DNA from 2 places in the Paenibacillus sp. FSL W8-0186 genome. Region 1 is predicted to be linked to the other one. Evidence: riboswitches for the same ligand, from Rfam matches in the RefSeq annotation. Region 1 holds a riboswitch; the other holds the start of a gene.

Region 1 (7,959 bases):
GGAGCTTCGCGACATTAAGGAATCTCCGCCGGACGCGAAGGAATTGTCCGCTTGGATTGACCGAAGCGGTTTTGAACTGAAGAAATTCGTTAATACGTCTGGAGAGATATATAGACAGGAAGGATTGAAGGACAAGCTGCCAGGCATGTCCCGCGAGGAGCAGATCGCGCTGCTCTCATCCAGGGGAATGCTGATCAAACGTCCATTGGTCAGTGACGGCAAACAGGTCACGGTTGGCTTCAAGCCTGAAGAATATGAACGGGTCTGGGGCAAATAGCGCCAGGCCGCTATAGGGAGAGAGTAATTTGACGGTTATACCTAACAGTAAAGACAGCATGCTGCTGGTGGACGGGATGGCGCTTATGTTTCGCGCTTATTACGCCTCGGCAGCCACGGGCTATATACGCAGAACGAAAGCCGGACTGCCGACAAATGCGGTATACGGCTTCATGAGATATTTTTGGGACGCGGTGCAGAAATTCAACCCGACCCATATCGCCTGCTGCTGGGATTTAGGCAGTAAGACGTTCCGGACGGAGCAATTCGCCGCCTATAAAGGCAATCGCTCCGAGGCGCCTGACGAGCTGATCCCGCAATTTGCGGTGATTCAGGAAGTGATGGACAGTTTGGGAATACCTAATATTAGCGCTCCCGGATTTGAGGCGGATGACTGCATCGGAACACTAGCCGCCCGTTTTTGCGAGCAGATGGACGTCTATATCTTGACGGGCGATCATGATATGCTCCAATTGGTCAATGAGACGACAAGCGTAATCATTATGAAAAAGGGTCATGGCAATTATAGTGTATATACCCCGCAAAGCTTAATGGAGGAGAAGCAACTGGCTCCCGCCCAAATCGTCGATCTTAAAGGATTGATGGGGGATACGAGCGACAATTATCCGGGGGTTCGCGGCATTGGCGAGAAAACCGCGCTCAAGCTGGTGCTGGAATTCGGTTCGGTGGACGGCATCCTTAGCAATTTGGATAAGCTCTCCAAGTCGATTCGCACCAAGATCGAGGCTGACCTCGATATGCTGCATTTGTCCAGGCAGCTTGCGGAGATCCGCTGCGACGTTGAGCTTGTATGCGATCAGGAGGCTTGCCGCCTTGAGCTGAACCATGCTCAAGTTGCCGCTAAATTCGAAGAATTGGAAATGGCAAGCATCATCAATTGGATGGGAGTGGCCGCGACTAATGAATAAGCGTAACTGGCAAAGATGGACCGCAGCCTGCCTTGCCGCTTTCCTGCTTGCAGGCTTAATCACAGCTAGCGGGGGGAGCGCAGCAGCGGCTCCGTCTCCAGGCATCAAGCAAGAAACGAAGAAAGTGAAGGTCGGCAACAAGAGCTTCACCGTACAAACCGTACGTATTCCAAAGGGCACGCCGGTCACGGTAGGGTTAGCCAAGAGGCAGGTGGGCAGCACGGAGGAATTTGCATCGATCGTCAAAACCTACAAGGCGGAAGCTGCGATTAACGGAGCTTTCTTTGAAGCTTACGGCGGGCCGCCAGATCCTTACGGTACACTGATCGCGGACGGTGAAGTGATGCACAAGGGCGGAAACGGCACGACGATCGGCTTTAAGAAGGACGGCACGGCAATCATGGACGAGCTGCGCATTTCCATTACCGGCACGGTCGTCTCTCCGGAAGGCAAGTCAAAGGGCTGGTATGCCACCTTCATGAACCGGGTGCCGCTTGCAGGAAGCAACGTCAGCATTATGTTTACGCCGGCCCGAGGCGGCAAGGTCGGATTCTCCGGCGGTCTAGCCGTTACGGTAGTCGAGGGCAAGGTCGCAAAAAATGAAGTCAATGCCAATGCCGACATTCCGAAGAACGGGTATGTGCTTGTCTTTACGGGAACAGAGAAGAACATGGCGGAGCGGTTTGTAATCGGAAGCGAGGTAGAACTGAGCCTCAGCTACAAAAACCCGCAAGGCGATCCGCTGCCCGCTTGGGAGGACGTCGTTACCGCTGTCGGTGCAGGGCCTCGCCTGGTGAAGGACAGCAAGGTTGCTTTGAATGCGGCTGCTGAGGGGTTCAACGATGCGAAAATATTGACCAGCTCGGCAGCCCGCAGCGGAATCGCCATCATGCCGGATGGTTCCATTATGCTGGCGACCGTCCCTGCAGCCACGATGAAGCAATGGGCGGATATTATGAAGACGCTTGGAGCGAAGCAAGCGATGAATTTGGATGGCGGAGCATCCTCCGCGCTTTATGGCGGGGGCAAGATGCTCACCACGGCCGGGCGGCATCTTAGCAATACCCTAGTCTTTAATTCAAAGGGTTTTAATCCGTAAAATAAGGATCACCCACAACCTGATACAGGAAGGATTTCAGCTCATCGGCTTTTTCCTCTTCCAGGTTGTAGACATGCTCCAGATAGCCTTCCTCTTCCAGGTCATCCGTGCCTAGAATCGCTGTTTTGCCATTTTGCAAATCAGTAACGAGCTTCTTGCCGTAGAAGCGGTTGGTCGTAGTTATCGCCAGATCGAAGCGCTTTAGGGATGCTCCAATGAAGGTCACGAACCGGGTGGAGGTGCTTTCCGTGCTGTCGGACAGGAAGTCCAGCTCTTTGTGCGGGTTAGTCATTGATATTGCCTCCTTGAACAAATAGTGCGCATATCGCGTTTTGCATATTTTAGAATTAAGCTGTTGCTCCTAGATATTATAGCGGATAAATGCAGCTAATGGGAAAAAACATGCCAGGCATTGACACACATCCTTAAAATGGTATCATTGGGTATAACAGTATATGAATGGAGGAAGCACCTCTTCTGTAACTTTGCAGAAGGGGTGCTTTTTTTGCGTGCAAAAGAAATGCTCCAGCCGGATGTCCGTTCAGGTACTGAATTTTAAGGGAGGGGAACGATCGTGAGAATTATATTTTTGAACAGTCTGGAGAAGCGGGAGGCCGGCGCCGTGGTCGGAAGCGCGCAGGTTTGGATGGGGGAGGAGGAGAGCATGTGGCGCATGGGCTGGAATGAAATTACGGCCGACGGCGAGCAGGAATACATCTGGTACGAAGGCTCGTCCTGGTCGGAGATGCTCCATGTCTACCGTCATCGCCTGGTTATCAAGCTGGGGGAAGGGTTCCAGCCGACGGTCGAAGGCGTTTGGGAGGATAAGGATCAGCTTCGCGGCAAGGCGATGACCGCCCAGAAGCTAATCTGTTACAGCGAAGGGCATCCGAATGAACCGGTCTATACCGAGCTGTGCAATTGGAGAAGGAAAAAAGCCTCCACAGAGCGCAAGGCGCCTTATTTGATCGCTAGCAATCGCCTGCTTAGGCTGATTAGCGTATTTCTTCCTCATACACTAGAGGAATTGCTGCAGCTGCCGGGGGTAGGCCAGAATAAAGCGGGGGAGTTTGGTGACGAGCTGCTGGAGATGACCCGGAGACACCCGCAGCCGAGTCCTTTCCCGCTGGATTGGGTTGAGGAAGAGGTTAATCAGGAAACGCTCCGCTCCTGGCTATATAAACAGAAAGAAGCGAAATTCCGGGTAGAAATGGAAAAATACGGCGTGCGCCGGAAGCTGCTTGAAGGCATTGCCGAGGGGTTGAGCGTGGAGCAGATTCGCGAGCGCGTGGCCATGGGCCGCCGGGAGGTGATTGAATTACTTGAGGAACTTGAGAAGGACGGATATAGTACTGAGCCGCTGGTGAACAAAGAATTGCAAGAAATGCCCGATGTGGAGCAGACGGCGGTCATGGAGGCTTATGAAGAGCTCGGAGACGCCTTCCTAAAGCCGGTGCTTCAGCGGGTCTATGGCCAGGAGGCAGCGGAGGCTGAGGATCGGGAAATGCTGTATGAACGCTTGCGCCTGATCCGGATTCGCTTCCGGAGGGACAGAAGCACCGTGCGGGATGCGGGCTAGCAGGGGAGCGAATATACAGTCAGATGCAACCAAAAAGGACGAAAGCTGTCTCCGGGGAATACGGAGGCCTTCGTCCTTTCCTGTTTCAAATCCAGTCCCGCTTGCGGAACAAATAGTACATTCCTGCGCCGAGAACAATCATGATCCCGATCACTACGTAATAAGAATATTTCCAGTGCAGTTCCGGCATGTTATCGAAGTTCATCCCGTAAATACCTGTAATCAACGTCAGCGGAATGAAAATCGTTGTAATTGCGGTAAAGACGCGCATAATCTCGTTCGCCCTGTTGGCGATCGAAGACTGGTAGGCTTCTCGCAAGTTGCCCATCAGCTCCCGGAACGTCTCAAAGTTCTCGGAGATTTTTACAGCGTTCTCGTATATATCTCTGAAATATTTCTGGAGCTGATCGTCGATCAGACGCAAATCCTTTTTGTTTAAAATATTGATAACTTCCTTCTGCGGCCCAAGCATCTTCTTCAGCCACAAAATTTCGCTTCGCAGGCCGATAATCTCGCTTAGATGAGATCGCTTCGTATGCATGAGGATATCTTCTTCAAGCTTCTCGATCTTGACTTCGATCCGGTCGCTGACCGTGAAATAGTTGTCCACGACAAGGTCAATGAGCAGATACAGGAACCGGTCAGGCTCGCTGACCTCCTGCTCCCAAAGTATCGGCTTGACCGCGCGGAGCTCGTTGATTTTTTGGTTGGTTACCGTAATGATATAATGCCGGCCCAGGAAAATATTCAGAGCCCGCAGGAAGATCTCTTCATCGTCAAAGCGGATGCTGTTCACGACAATGAAATAGTGATTGTCATACGTTTCGATTTTCGGACGCTGTTCCTCTTCCGTTAAACAGTCTTCTACGGCCAGGTCATGCAAGGAGAACAGCGGCTGCAATATTTGCAGATCCTCACCGTCCGCATCAATCCAGTAAAAGCCTTCCTCCGGTGCCGTGGTCGTTAGTTCCACATCATCAACCGTTGTAAATACGCCGTCTTTGACATGACGAATTTTCAAGGGTATCACTCTCCTTTTCCCCAAATCCCTCGGATAATATGCTCTAGGTTGAGCACAGGAAAAAGGACCAGCAGCCGGCAACGCCTAAACGGGCGTTTTATGAAAACACCGGGAAACGAAAACGAAAGAGCCCCAATTCATCCGTGAGCGCTCTGCTGATCGATTTCCTATGCCATTGTTGTTGTGGGGCAGTTCTCTGCGGACTCGGGTCGCCTTCCATAATCGGTTTCACCTCTTTGCTCATAAGCTGATTAACACTTGTCTAGTATAACCCTGACATATGACATGATCAAGCCATACCTAGCATATTGGGGCTATTTTTCAGCATATGGCGAAGACCTCCAGGTGGTGTCAAATCACCGCTGGGTTCTTGACGGATGCCTATTTATCCTTTAAAGTGATCTCAGGGAACGAAAGTGTTCCGTAAATAATCAAATATGGCGAAATCTTATCAAGAGCAGGTGGAGGGACTGGCCCGATGATACCCGGCAACCGGCGATTTAATCGTACGGTGCTAATTCTTGCAGATCCGTTGACGTATAGGCGTTTTCGGATTCTGAGAGATGAGAGAGGCGCATTCATGATACCGATGAAGACCTTTCTCTAAGCGAGAAAGGTTTTTCTTGTATCAGCTGCGTCCGCTTTCTACTATAGGATGACTGCGCACAACAACAACGTTTTGTCGAAAGAAGGAGTTGAAGAAAGTATGCCAATTAAAGTTCCTGATCATTTACCGGCAAAAGAAGTACTGGAGAACGAAAATATATTCGTGATGGATGAATCCCGGGCTTACCGCCAGGATATTCGTCCGCTGCGGATCGCCATTCTGAACCTGATGCCGACGAAGGAGACGACCGAGACACAAATTTTGCGCCTGCTTGGGAATACGCCGCTGCAGGTGGAAATCGTTCTGCTCCATCCCCGGTCCCATACGTCCAAAAATACGCCCGCCGAGCATCTCGAAATGTTCTACCAGACGTTTGACGAAATCAAATCGCGCCGGTTCGACGGACTGATTGTTACGGGCGCACCGGTCGAGCAGCTGGAATTCGAAGAAGTGAACTATTGGGAAGAACTGAAAGGGATCTTTGAGTGGAGCAAGACAAACGTCACTTCAACCCTGCATATTTGCTGGGCGGCCCAAGCCGGCTTGTACTATCACTACGGGGTCCGGAAGATCCCGCTTCAAGAGAAATGCTTCGGCGTGTTCCCGCACACCGTAAACATTCCCAACGTCAAGCTGCTGCGGGGATTCGACGAGGTGTTCCAGGTTCCGCATTCCCGGCATACGGACGTGGAACGCAGAGACATCGAGAAGGTGCCGGAGCTCGATATTCTGGCCGAATCCGAGGAAGCGGGCGTGTATCTTGTCGCGACGAAGGACGGCAAACACATTTTCGTCACCGGGCATTCCGAGTACGATCCCTGTTCACTGAAATGGGAATACGACCGCGATGTAGCGAAAGGACTGGATATTGCTCTGCCTGTCAACTATTTTCCAAATGATGATCCGTCCCGCACACCGAGGTCGACCTGGAAATCCCATGCAAATTTATTATTCTCCAATTGGTTGAATTACTATGTGTATCAAGAGACGCCTTATGATATCGATCAGCAGGGCGGACTCATCTATCATATATAGGCTGTGGAGGGATTGTTAAATGTCAGAGAAGAAGTACCGCATTGAAAGTGTACTTGCGCAGATCGGATCGGTTGAGGAGCCGGTTACTGGCGCAGTAAACTATCCGATCTATCAGGCAACGGCTTTCCGCCATCCGCGTCTCGGCCAAAGCACCGGATTTGACTATTCGCGGACGAAGAGCCCAACCCGTGCGGTGCTGGAGGAAGCGGCGGCCGAGCTCGAGTCTGGAGACGCTGGTTTTGCCTGTAGCTCCGGCATGGCTGCGCTGCAGACGGTATTCACTTTGTTCGCCAGCGGCGACCATTTGATCGTATCGCTCGATCTGTACGGGGGAACTTACCGCCTTTTGGAGCGGGTATTGTCCAAATACGGAGTTACTGCATCTTATGTAGACACGAATGATTTAAGCGCGCTTGAAGAAGCTAAACAGCCAAACACGAAGGCAATAATCATTGAGACGCCTACGAATCCCCTGATGATGATCACGGATATTAGAGCGGTCAGCCAGTGGGCACGTGATCACGGCCTTTTGACGATTGTCGACAATACGCTGCTGACTCCGTTCTTCCAGCGTCCGATCGAGCTGGGGGCCGATATTGTGGTCCATAGCGCAACGAAGTATCTCGGAGGGCATAACGACGTATTGGCGGGTCTTATTGTGACCAAAGGCAAAGAGCTGTCCGAAGAAATGGCTTTTCTGCACAATTCTATCGGGGCGGTGCTCGGACCGACGGATTCCTACCAGCTTATGCGGGGAATGAAGACGCTGGCGCTGCGTATGGAGCGGCATCAGAGCAACGCGCTAGCCATCGCAAAATATTTGCAGAACCATCCCCAAGTGACTGAAGTATTTTATCCGGGGCTGCCGGATCATCCGGGCTATGAGATTCAGAATGCCCAATCGAGCGGAAATACGGGAATTTTCTCATTTAAAGTTTCCGATGCGCGTTATGTCGATCCGGTGCTTCGCAACCTGAAGCTGATCGCCTTCGCCGAAAGCCTCGGCGGAGTGGAGTCTTTAATGACGTACCCTGCGGTGCAGACGCATGCCGATATTCCGGCTGAAGTTCGTGACGCTGTCGGCGTAGATGACCGCCTGCTGCGCTTCTCTGTCGGAATCGAGCATGTGAATGATCTTATCCAGGATCTGGAGCAGGCGCTGGAGGCAGCGCGGGCAGAAGTTGAAGGAGGCAGCAAGAATGAGTGATCAGGGCAACCCAAATGAATTATCGGGGGCAGGAAAAGAGGACAGGAAGTTCGATACGAAGCTGATTCATTTCGGCGGGGAAGTGGATGCTGCAACCGGTGCATCCAGCGTGCCGATCTATCAGGCGTCGACCTTCCATCACCACGACATCTATAATCCGCCTTCTTATGACTACAGCCGGTCGGGGAATCCGACCAGGCAGGCGC
Region 2 (7,959 bases), 2.8 Mb from region 1:
TTTACCGGGGCAGGCATCGTCTTTACGATGAACAATTATCACGTTTATTTGTTTACGTCGCTAGCGCATATCGTCGTGTTGGCAGCCCTGTTCGGAGTGCTATCCTATTTATGCGTACGAACCTGGCAAATGAGCCGCCTGCATAGCGAGCAGGCGCAGGGACAGAAGCAGGAAACAGCGATCAAACCCGGCCAATCGTAAGCTATTGAAGCACGGTCTTATGAGTTAGTTCAATGCCTGTCACACTAAAGCTGTGATCTCATCCAGGGAAGCGAGGAATGGATATGCTGCGCGCACTGCTTGGCGAACCACCGAGACGGAATGAAGGAATATTGGCGGATACGATGGAAGCCATGGACAAGACAATCAAGCTGCTTCGAAAAGAAATGGAGCTGCATCAAGATCCCTCGCATGATTTTCGCAAGCTGGAAATATGGATTTTCGGCTTGGTTTCTTCCCTTGATGAGCTGGAGCAGTGCAAATATGCGGCTAATTATTTTCGGCGGAAGGTTACGCATGATTATTTGGAGGATATGCCTCCCGCTGAGAAGAATGATTATGCCCGGTACGTGTACTTCTACAAGGATGGGTTCATTCGCGTTTTCTCCATATTGGACAAGCTGGGAACGGTGCTGAACGAGCTGTTTGATCTGAAGACGTCCAAAGTGAAGGCGCATTTTTCCTATTTCACAGTGCTGCGTCAATTCAGGTATTTGAAGGTGCATCCGGAGCTGGCGAACGACCTGTTTGCTATTAAGGACAGGCACAAGGAAGCGATGAGCGTGCTGCGCCGCCGCCGCAATACCGAAATCCACTATATGAACGCGGAAATGCAGGATGACTTGTGGCAGCGGCATCAGGGGCTGAACAACAAGCTCGAGCTAGAAGACCTCGACAAGAATCTGGACGATTTGGAGCATGGGTATAGGATGGTGTGCGAGACATTGCATACGGTATTTGTTTACACGAACCAAAGATGGAAAAAAGTTAAACAGATTCAGCGCCTAGATATAAAGTAATTTCCTTTGACAAACGCAAGGAAAGAATCTATACTCTATTTCTAGAATAGTTTCAGAAAAATTCAATGATGTTCTTTCATAAAATTTCATATTTTCTTATCAAGAGAGGCGGAGGGAAAGGCCCGATGAAGCCCAGCAACCGATTTGCAAAGAAGTGTGGCATGGATACCGCAGCTTTCGGCAAATGTCATGGTGCTAATTCCTTCAAGATCGCAGGCGTGAAAGAGCGAGCGGTTTTGGTAGATGAGAAGGCATTGTCTTTACGTAAAGAGAGCCCTCGGAATCTGCAGGGCTCTTTATTTATATGATCGGCAGTACGCGGAAGGGTTAATTTTATAAGGAGTCTATTTATGTGTAACGGGGGGACACTAGCTTGATTGAACTCAAACAGCTCACTAAAACATACGGCAACAAAAAAAAAGCGACCACTGCTTTGTCCGGGCTGAACCTTACCGTGAAAAAGGGCGAAATATTTGGGGTCATCGGTCATTCCGGGGCCGGCAAAAGTACGCTCATCCGCTGCATTAATTTACTAGAGCGGCCGACGGAGGGCGAGGTTTGGGTAGGCGGCGTGGAGTTGACCAAGCTGAAGCGGAGAGAGCTTCAGCAGCAGCGCCGGAAAATCGGGATGATTTTTCAGCATTTCAATCTGCTGTCCTCGGCGACCGTATATGATAATATCGCATTTCCGCTGAAGCTGATGGGCGTTCCGAAATTGCAAATAGCCGCTAAAGTGAACGAGCTTCTGGAGCTCGTCGGCCTGACTCAGCATCAGAAAAAATATCCTGCACAGCTGTCCGGAGGCCAAAAGCAGCGGGTCGGCATCGCCCGGGCGCTCGCCAGCGACCCTGACGTGCTGCTCTGCGACGAAGCGACGTCAGCCCTGGATCCGCAGACGACGGATTCTATCCTGAATCTGCTGCTGGAGATTAACCGCAAATTTCATCTGACCATTCTGCTGATCACGCACGAGATGCATGTCATTCAGCGTATCTGCGACCGGGTTGCCGTCATTCATCAGGGCGGCATCGTTGAGGAGGGGCCGGTGACCGAAGTGTTCCTGAAGCCGCGGCATACGGTTACGCGCGAATTCATCAGCCGGGAGCTAGCCGGCGACGAAGGCTTTAGACAGACCTCCTCGGTTCCGCTGCCAGCATGGGCGCGATTGGTCAGAATCACGTTTCTGGGCGCCAAAACCTATGAATCCGTACTGTCTCAGGTCGTCCGGGAGACGGGGGTCAACTTCGCCATCCTGCAGGGCACGATTTCAACGATTAAGGATACGCCATACGGTCAGCTGACGGTATCCTTCGAAGGAGACAATGCCAAGGTAGATGAGACGCTGGAGCTGCTGCGGCAACGCGATCTTGATGTGGAGGTGATCGGGTAATGTCGAATTTGGATTTTTCCAAAGTGAACTGGGACGAGATGCGCGTCGCCACGGGCGATACGCTGCTCATGATGGGCTATGCGACCTTGTTTACCTTTCTGATCGGCCTGCCGCTCGGGATTCTGCTGTACAGCTTCTCGCGCTCGAACCATTGGTTTATCGGCCTGCTCTATAGAGTTCTGTCGCTGATCGTCAACATTCTCCGGTCGGTTCCATTCGTCATCCTGATCGTGGCGCTTATTCCGCTGACCCGGGCTATCGTTGGGGTATCGATGGGCGTACAGGGAACGATCCCGCCGCTGGTCATCGGAGCTGCTCCGTTCTTCGCACGTCTCGTTGAGACTGCGCTGCGTGAAGTCGACCGAGGCGTTATCGAAGCCTCCCAAGCGATGGGAGCCTCCCCGCTGCAGGTCATCCGCAAGGTGCTGCTGCCTGAGGCGCTTCCCGGCCTGATCGCCGGAATGACGATTACGGCGGTAACGCTCGTCTCCTACACAGCGATGTCCGGGATGGTCGGAGGCGGCGGACTTGGCGACTTGGCGATCCGGTACGGTTATTACCGCTACCAGATGGAGGTTATGATCGTATCGGTTGTCTTTATGGTCATTCTCGTGCAGCTGCTGCAAATGATTGGCGATCGTTTTGTCATTTATTTTACGCGGAAATAAGGAATTACAATATATATCGTGCTGCTAAAGATCTAGCACATCCTTATTCAAAAAAACATATTCATTAGGAGGGCATACTGCAATGAAAAAATGGACATTATCTTTCTTGACGCTGGCGCTTGTTCTGGTACTTGCTGCTTGCGGAAATGCCAAAAACAATGGCAACGGTGCGGCAGAGGCTCCGCAGAACAACGCTGGAAACGCGGAGCAATCCGCACCGGCAGAATCGGTTAAACTGGTTGTGGGCGCTACTGTGCCGCATGCTGACATTCTGAAGTTCGTCGCTCCGAAATTGAAAGAGGAAGGCGTAGAACTGGAAGTCAAAGAATTTACGGACTATGTTCAACCGAACGTGCAAGTGTTCGAGAAGCAGCTGGATGCAAACTACTTCCAGCATCAGCCGTACCTGGATGATCAAAACGAGAAAAACAGCATGGATTTGGTTCCTGTAGTAGGCATTCACGTGGAGCCGTTTGGCGCTTACTCCAAAAAGTATACATCCGCTGATGAAATTGCCGACGGAGCGAAGGTTGCTATTCCCAACGATGCTACAAACGGCGGACGCGCGCTCCTGTTGTTGGAGAAACAAGGTTTGATCAAGCTGAAGGAAGGCGCTGGCATTGCGGCAACGAAAGCAGATATCGTCGAGAACTCTAAAAATCTAGATATTAAAGAGCTTGATGCGGCTATGCTGCCTCGCCAATTGGATGAAGTAGACTTCGCTTTGATCAACACGAACTATGCGATCGAAGCAGGCCTGAACCCGGTTAACGATTCCCTCTTCATCGAGGATAAGGAATCTCCTTACACCAACCTGCTGGTAGCACGTCCAGACAACAAGGATTCCGATGCGATCCAGAAGCTGGCGGCAGCTCTGACTTCGGATGATGTAAGAAAGTTCATTGAAGAGACGTATGAGGGAGCATTGGTTCCTGTATTCTAAATCGTCCTTTTGTATAATATCCAAGTCCCGCCTCCCTTTATGGGAGGGCGGGATTTTTTAGTGTTCCATATGATCCGGTATCGAATCTAACAGGATAAATGGATTTTTGGTATATAAGATTTGAAAACTGGCGTAAAATGTACATCTAAGTGGATCGCTTGTCATTAAAATGAATGCTGAGGCAGGATGACACGAGTCAGCCTTATTTTAATGCATGGTTTCCATTTAATTCTCTGAACATGAATCTATGCGCTAAAATAAATACAGAGGATCCTCTAAACCCGTATCCCCATCACCTTCATCCTGCTCTCGTTCCTTTGTCTGAAGAAGCTGCTTTAACACGATAAGGGATTGTAGTTGGAAGCTGCTCTTTTCCGTTACATCATGATTAGCTGTAGCTTGATTAGCCGGAGCTTGAGCTTCTGCTTTATGGTCTGAACCTTGTTGTTTGTGGGAATGCTTCAAATCTTTTATACTTGATATATGTGTATGTAGGATGAGGAGGAGAAGGACATTGAAGGGAAAAGTCGCCCTGATCACCGGAAGCGCCAAAGGACTCGGAAGAAGGACGGCGCTGACGCTTGCGGAACAAGGATGTCATATCGCACTGAACTATGTACATAGCGAAGCTGAAGCATTTGACCTGAGAAGGCAGATCGAAGGGCTGGGGGTATCCTGTATTGCCATAAAAGCCGATATTTCGCAGCGCGAAGAAATCGAGGCGTTGGCCAATGAAGTTGCGGCCCAATTGGGAACCGTCGATATTCTCGTCAATAATGCAGGTCCGTTCATTCGGGAACGGCGTTTGTTTGCGGACTATACCCAGGCTGAAATATTGTCCATGATTGAAGGGAATCTGGTAGGAACTATGCTGCTGGATCATTTCGTACTGCAGGGAATGCGGAACAAGGGCTGGGGGCGAATCATTCATTTCGGCTTCGGACATGCGGCGGAGTCACGGGCCTGGCCGCATCGCGCAGTATATGCCGCGGCCAAAACGGGGCTCGTATCCTTTACGAAGACGCTTGCGGTAGAGGAGGCGCCTTATGGAATTACCGTGAATATGGTCTGTCCAGGCGACATTCGCGGGGACAATAAAGAGATGTCGATCGAAGAAGCACGCCAAATGCAGGACGGGGAAACGCCCTTGGGGCGGCCGGGCAGCGGTGAGGATATTTCCAGGGTTATCGCCTTCTTATGTCATAAAGATTCCGATTTCATTACGGGCAACATTATGGATATTTCCGGCGGACTCGATCCGATCCGGCCATGGATCAAGCCCACCTGACGATGACGGTCCTGGCGGACAGATTCGCCAAATAAAAGAAAACTCGGCCTTTCCGGGGATCCGGAGAAGCCGAGTTTCTTAAAATTATGGAAGCTGTATGTCAGCAGAGCCGACGATTCCATAATTGAATCCGAGTTTGTATCTGAAGGAGTTATTTGCGTTTAGAATACTTGGACGACCTCTTGTACGCCTTCCACTTCTTCAAACAGCGCGCGCTCGATACCCGCTTTCAGGGTGATGGTGGAGCTTGGGCAGCTGCCGCATGCGCCGACCAGCTTCAATTTAACGATGCCATCTTCAACATCGACGAGTTCAACGTCGCCACCGTCACGTTGCAGGAAGGGGCGAAGTTTATCCAGAACTTCCAATACTTCGTCATACAATTTATCTTGTACATTTTCGCTCATTGTTTTCAACTCCTTTCCTCTTTATATTATAGTACAAATAAGGTTAAAATTAAATGGTTCATAAAATGGGGGGATGCCCAGATTGAAGATAATCCTAGAATTTTGCGCGAACAATGCCCATTTCGGAACGGATGAAATTATGAAAAGGCTGGAGCAGCATCCGGATTGCGAGGTTTACGAATACGGCTGCCTCACCGGCTGCGGCATGTGTTACATGACGCCTTATGCGCTGGTCAACGGCGAGACCGTGGAGGCCGAGACAGCCAGCGCTTTATATGATGCCATCATTCGCAGGATAGCTGACGTGAAATCGGATAACGGCTAGCCAATATGATGCCGGGACAACCAGAGAACACCGCTCTTCAGAATACGCGGAACTCTTCCGGTTACTTGCCTTTTGCCCATCAATCCGAAGCCAGCCTTTTTGCCCAGCGAACCAAGGGTGCCTTTCAGCTTCAGCTTCTGGAGCTTCGGCTGCTCACCGCGCCATAACGCCGAGGCGATCTGGGCGATTTGCTGGCCTTGCCCTTCGGCTGCTTGAGCGCTCGGAGCAAAGGGAAGGCTGGCGCAGTCGCCGCATACGTAGACTTCGGGATGCTCGGGAATTTGATAGTATTCGTTCAGCAATACCCGTCCCTGACGATCCTTGCCGACTTCCAGGTTTCGCACGAGGGCAGGGGGCTGGATCCCTGCGGTCCAAATGGTTACGTCGGAAGCGATCTCGCCGTCCGCATGATAGATGACTCCCTTTTCCAGCCCGGTTGTGGAGATGTTTGATAATGTCTCTACATCATGCTCCTCGAACCAATTGGTAACATAGCCGGACACTTTGGGAGGGAACGCTGACAGTACCCGTGCGCCGCGGTCGATGATGCTGATATTGAGATCCGGGCGGCTCTCCCTCAGCTCGGCGGCAATTTCCACTCCGCTAAGTCCTCCGCCTACCACGTTCACTTTGCCGTAGGGCTTGATGTTGTTAAGCTGCAGGTAGGCTTCACGCACAGCGGAGAAGGACTGAATGCCATAGGAGTGCTCCTGTGCTCCAGGAATGCCATGATAATTATCGGTACAGCCGAGAGCGATAACGAGCTGATCATATTCCAGCGGATCGCCCTCTTCAAAATGAATGAAACGGCTGTCTAAATCGATCGAGCTAATTTCCCCATATTTGATCTGTAATCCCGAGTAGCTCGGAAACGGTACACGCAGCTCATAATCGGAAGCCGTTCCAGCGGCTAAAGCATAATATTCGGTCTTCAAGCTTTGAAACGGCATCCGGTCTACTAAAATGACTTGAACGTCGGAGGGAATAAATCCCTTGAACAGTTCATGAATAACGGCAGTTCCACCATAGCCCCCACCAAGAATAACGAATTGTTTCATCTCACCGATGTCCTTTCTAGTCCGGTTCTTCAGAGCGCTCGCTGTGTTGCATCGTGAAGCCTGAAGGCTGTCAGTGATGCTCTATTCGTAAATCTGAATCTCGTTATAGAAGGTATCCCGTTCTACCGGTATGCGTCCGGCCCCTTGAATCAGCCAAATCAGCTCTTTGCGGGTCAGTCCTTCCGGAGTGAGTGCCCCCGCAGCATGGCTGATCCGTTCTTTAATGATCGTTCCGTGCACGTCCGAAGCGCCGAAGGTTAGCGCGACTTGGGTCAGCTGTACGCCGATGTTGATAAAATAAGCTTTGATGTGCTGAATGTTATCAAGCATCAGCCTGCTGATCGCGATCGTCTTCAAATCCTCATAGGCCGAGTTGCGGCGGGTAATGCCGGCATTTTTGTTCCGCGGCTGCATCGACAGCGGGATGAAGACCATGAAGCCGTTCGTCTCATCCTGAAGATCGCGAATCTGCAGCATGTGGCGGATGCGGTCCTCGTGGGTCTCGATAGCTCCGTAGAGCATTGTCGTATGTGTCTTCATGCCAAGCTGGTGCGCTGTACGGTGAACATCGAGGTATTGGTCAACGTTCGCTTTATCGACTTTCATTTTTTCTCGGTATTGGTCGGATAGGATTTCCGCTCCTCCGCCTGTCAGGGACTGAAGCCCGGCCTTTTGCAGTTCTATTAATACTTCCCGTGTACTCAGGCCGCTGATTCGCGTGAAGAATTCAATTTCCGCTGCGGTATAAGCTTTGAGCGTTACTTCCGGGAAGCGCTCATTCAGCGCTTTGAGAGAATCTACATAATATTGAAACGGCACATGATTGTTGTGGCCACCAACGATATGGAATTCACGGATGCC

The links. Region 1 has a riboswitch for S-adenosylmethionine ahead of metA (homoserine O-succinyltransferase). Riboswitches for the same ligand answer to the same signal wherever they lie in the genome.
Region 2: it holds a riboswitch for S-adenosylmethionine, as region 1 does, so the genes downstream of both, MKX50_RS20520 (methionine ABC transporter ATP-binding protein) here and metA (homoserine O-succinyltransferase) in region 1, are expected to answer to the same signal.

The regions. Positions count from the first base shown of each region.
Region 1 is NZ_CP150207.1:1,797,139-1,805,097, forward strand. Features, by position in the region: gene MKX50_RS07805 (arsenate reductase family protein) at 1-277, shown strand, start outside; gene MKX50_RS07810 (5'-3' exonuclease H3TH domain-containing protein) at 336-1,205, shown strand; gene MKX50_RS07815 (phosphodiester glycosidase family protein) at 1,198-2,304, shown strand; gene MKX50_RS07820 (DUF3055 domain-containing protein) at 2,294-2,596, opposite strand; gene MKX50_RS07825 (HRDC domain-containing protein) at 2,879-3,883, shown strand; gene corA (magnesium/cobalt transporter CorA) at 3,969-4,904, opposite strand; SAM riboswitch class I at 5,350-5,474, shown strand; gene metA (homoserine O-succinyltransferase) at 5,611-6,546, shown strand; gene MKX50_RS07840 (aminotransferase class I/II-fold pyridoxal phosphate-dependent enzyme) at 6,566-7,753, shown strand; gene MKX50_RS07845 (aminotransferase class I/II-fold pyridoxal phosphate-dependent enzyme) at 7,746-7,959, shown strand, end outside.
Region 2 is NZ_CP150207.1:4,595,559-4,603,517, reverse strand. Features, by position in the region: gene MKX50_RS20530 (heme A synthase) at 1-201, shown strand, start outside; gene MKX50_RS20525 (Cthe_2314 family HEPN domain-containing protein) at 285-1,019, shown strand; SAM riboswitch class I at 1,113-1,269, shown strand; gene MKX50_RS20520 (methionine ABC transporter ATP-binding protein) at 1,393-2,409, shown strand; gene MKX50_RS20515 (methionine ABC transporter permease) at 2,409-3,077, shown strand; gene MKX50_RS20510 (MetQ/NlpA family ABC transporter substrate-binding protein) at 3,160-4,020, shown strand; gene MKX50_RS20505 (SDR family oxidoreductase) at 4,535-5,308, shown strand; gene MKX50_RS20500 (NifU family protein) at 5,470-5,715, opposite strand; gene MKX50_RS20495 (YuzB family protein) at 5,789-6,040, shown strand; gene MKX50_RS20490 (NAD(P)/FAD-dependent oxidoreductase) at 6,037-7,098, opposite strand; gene mqnE (aminofutalosine synthase MqnE) at 7,180-7,959, opposite strand, start outside.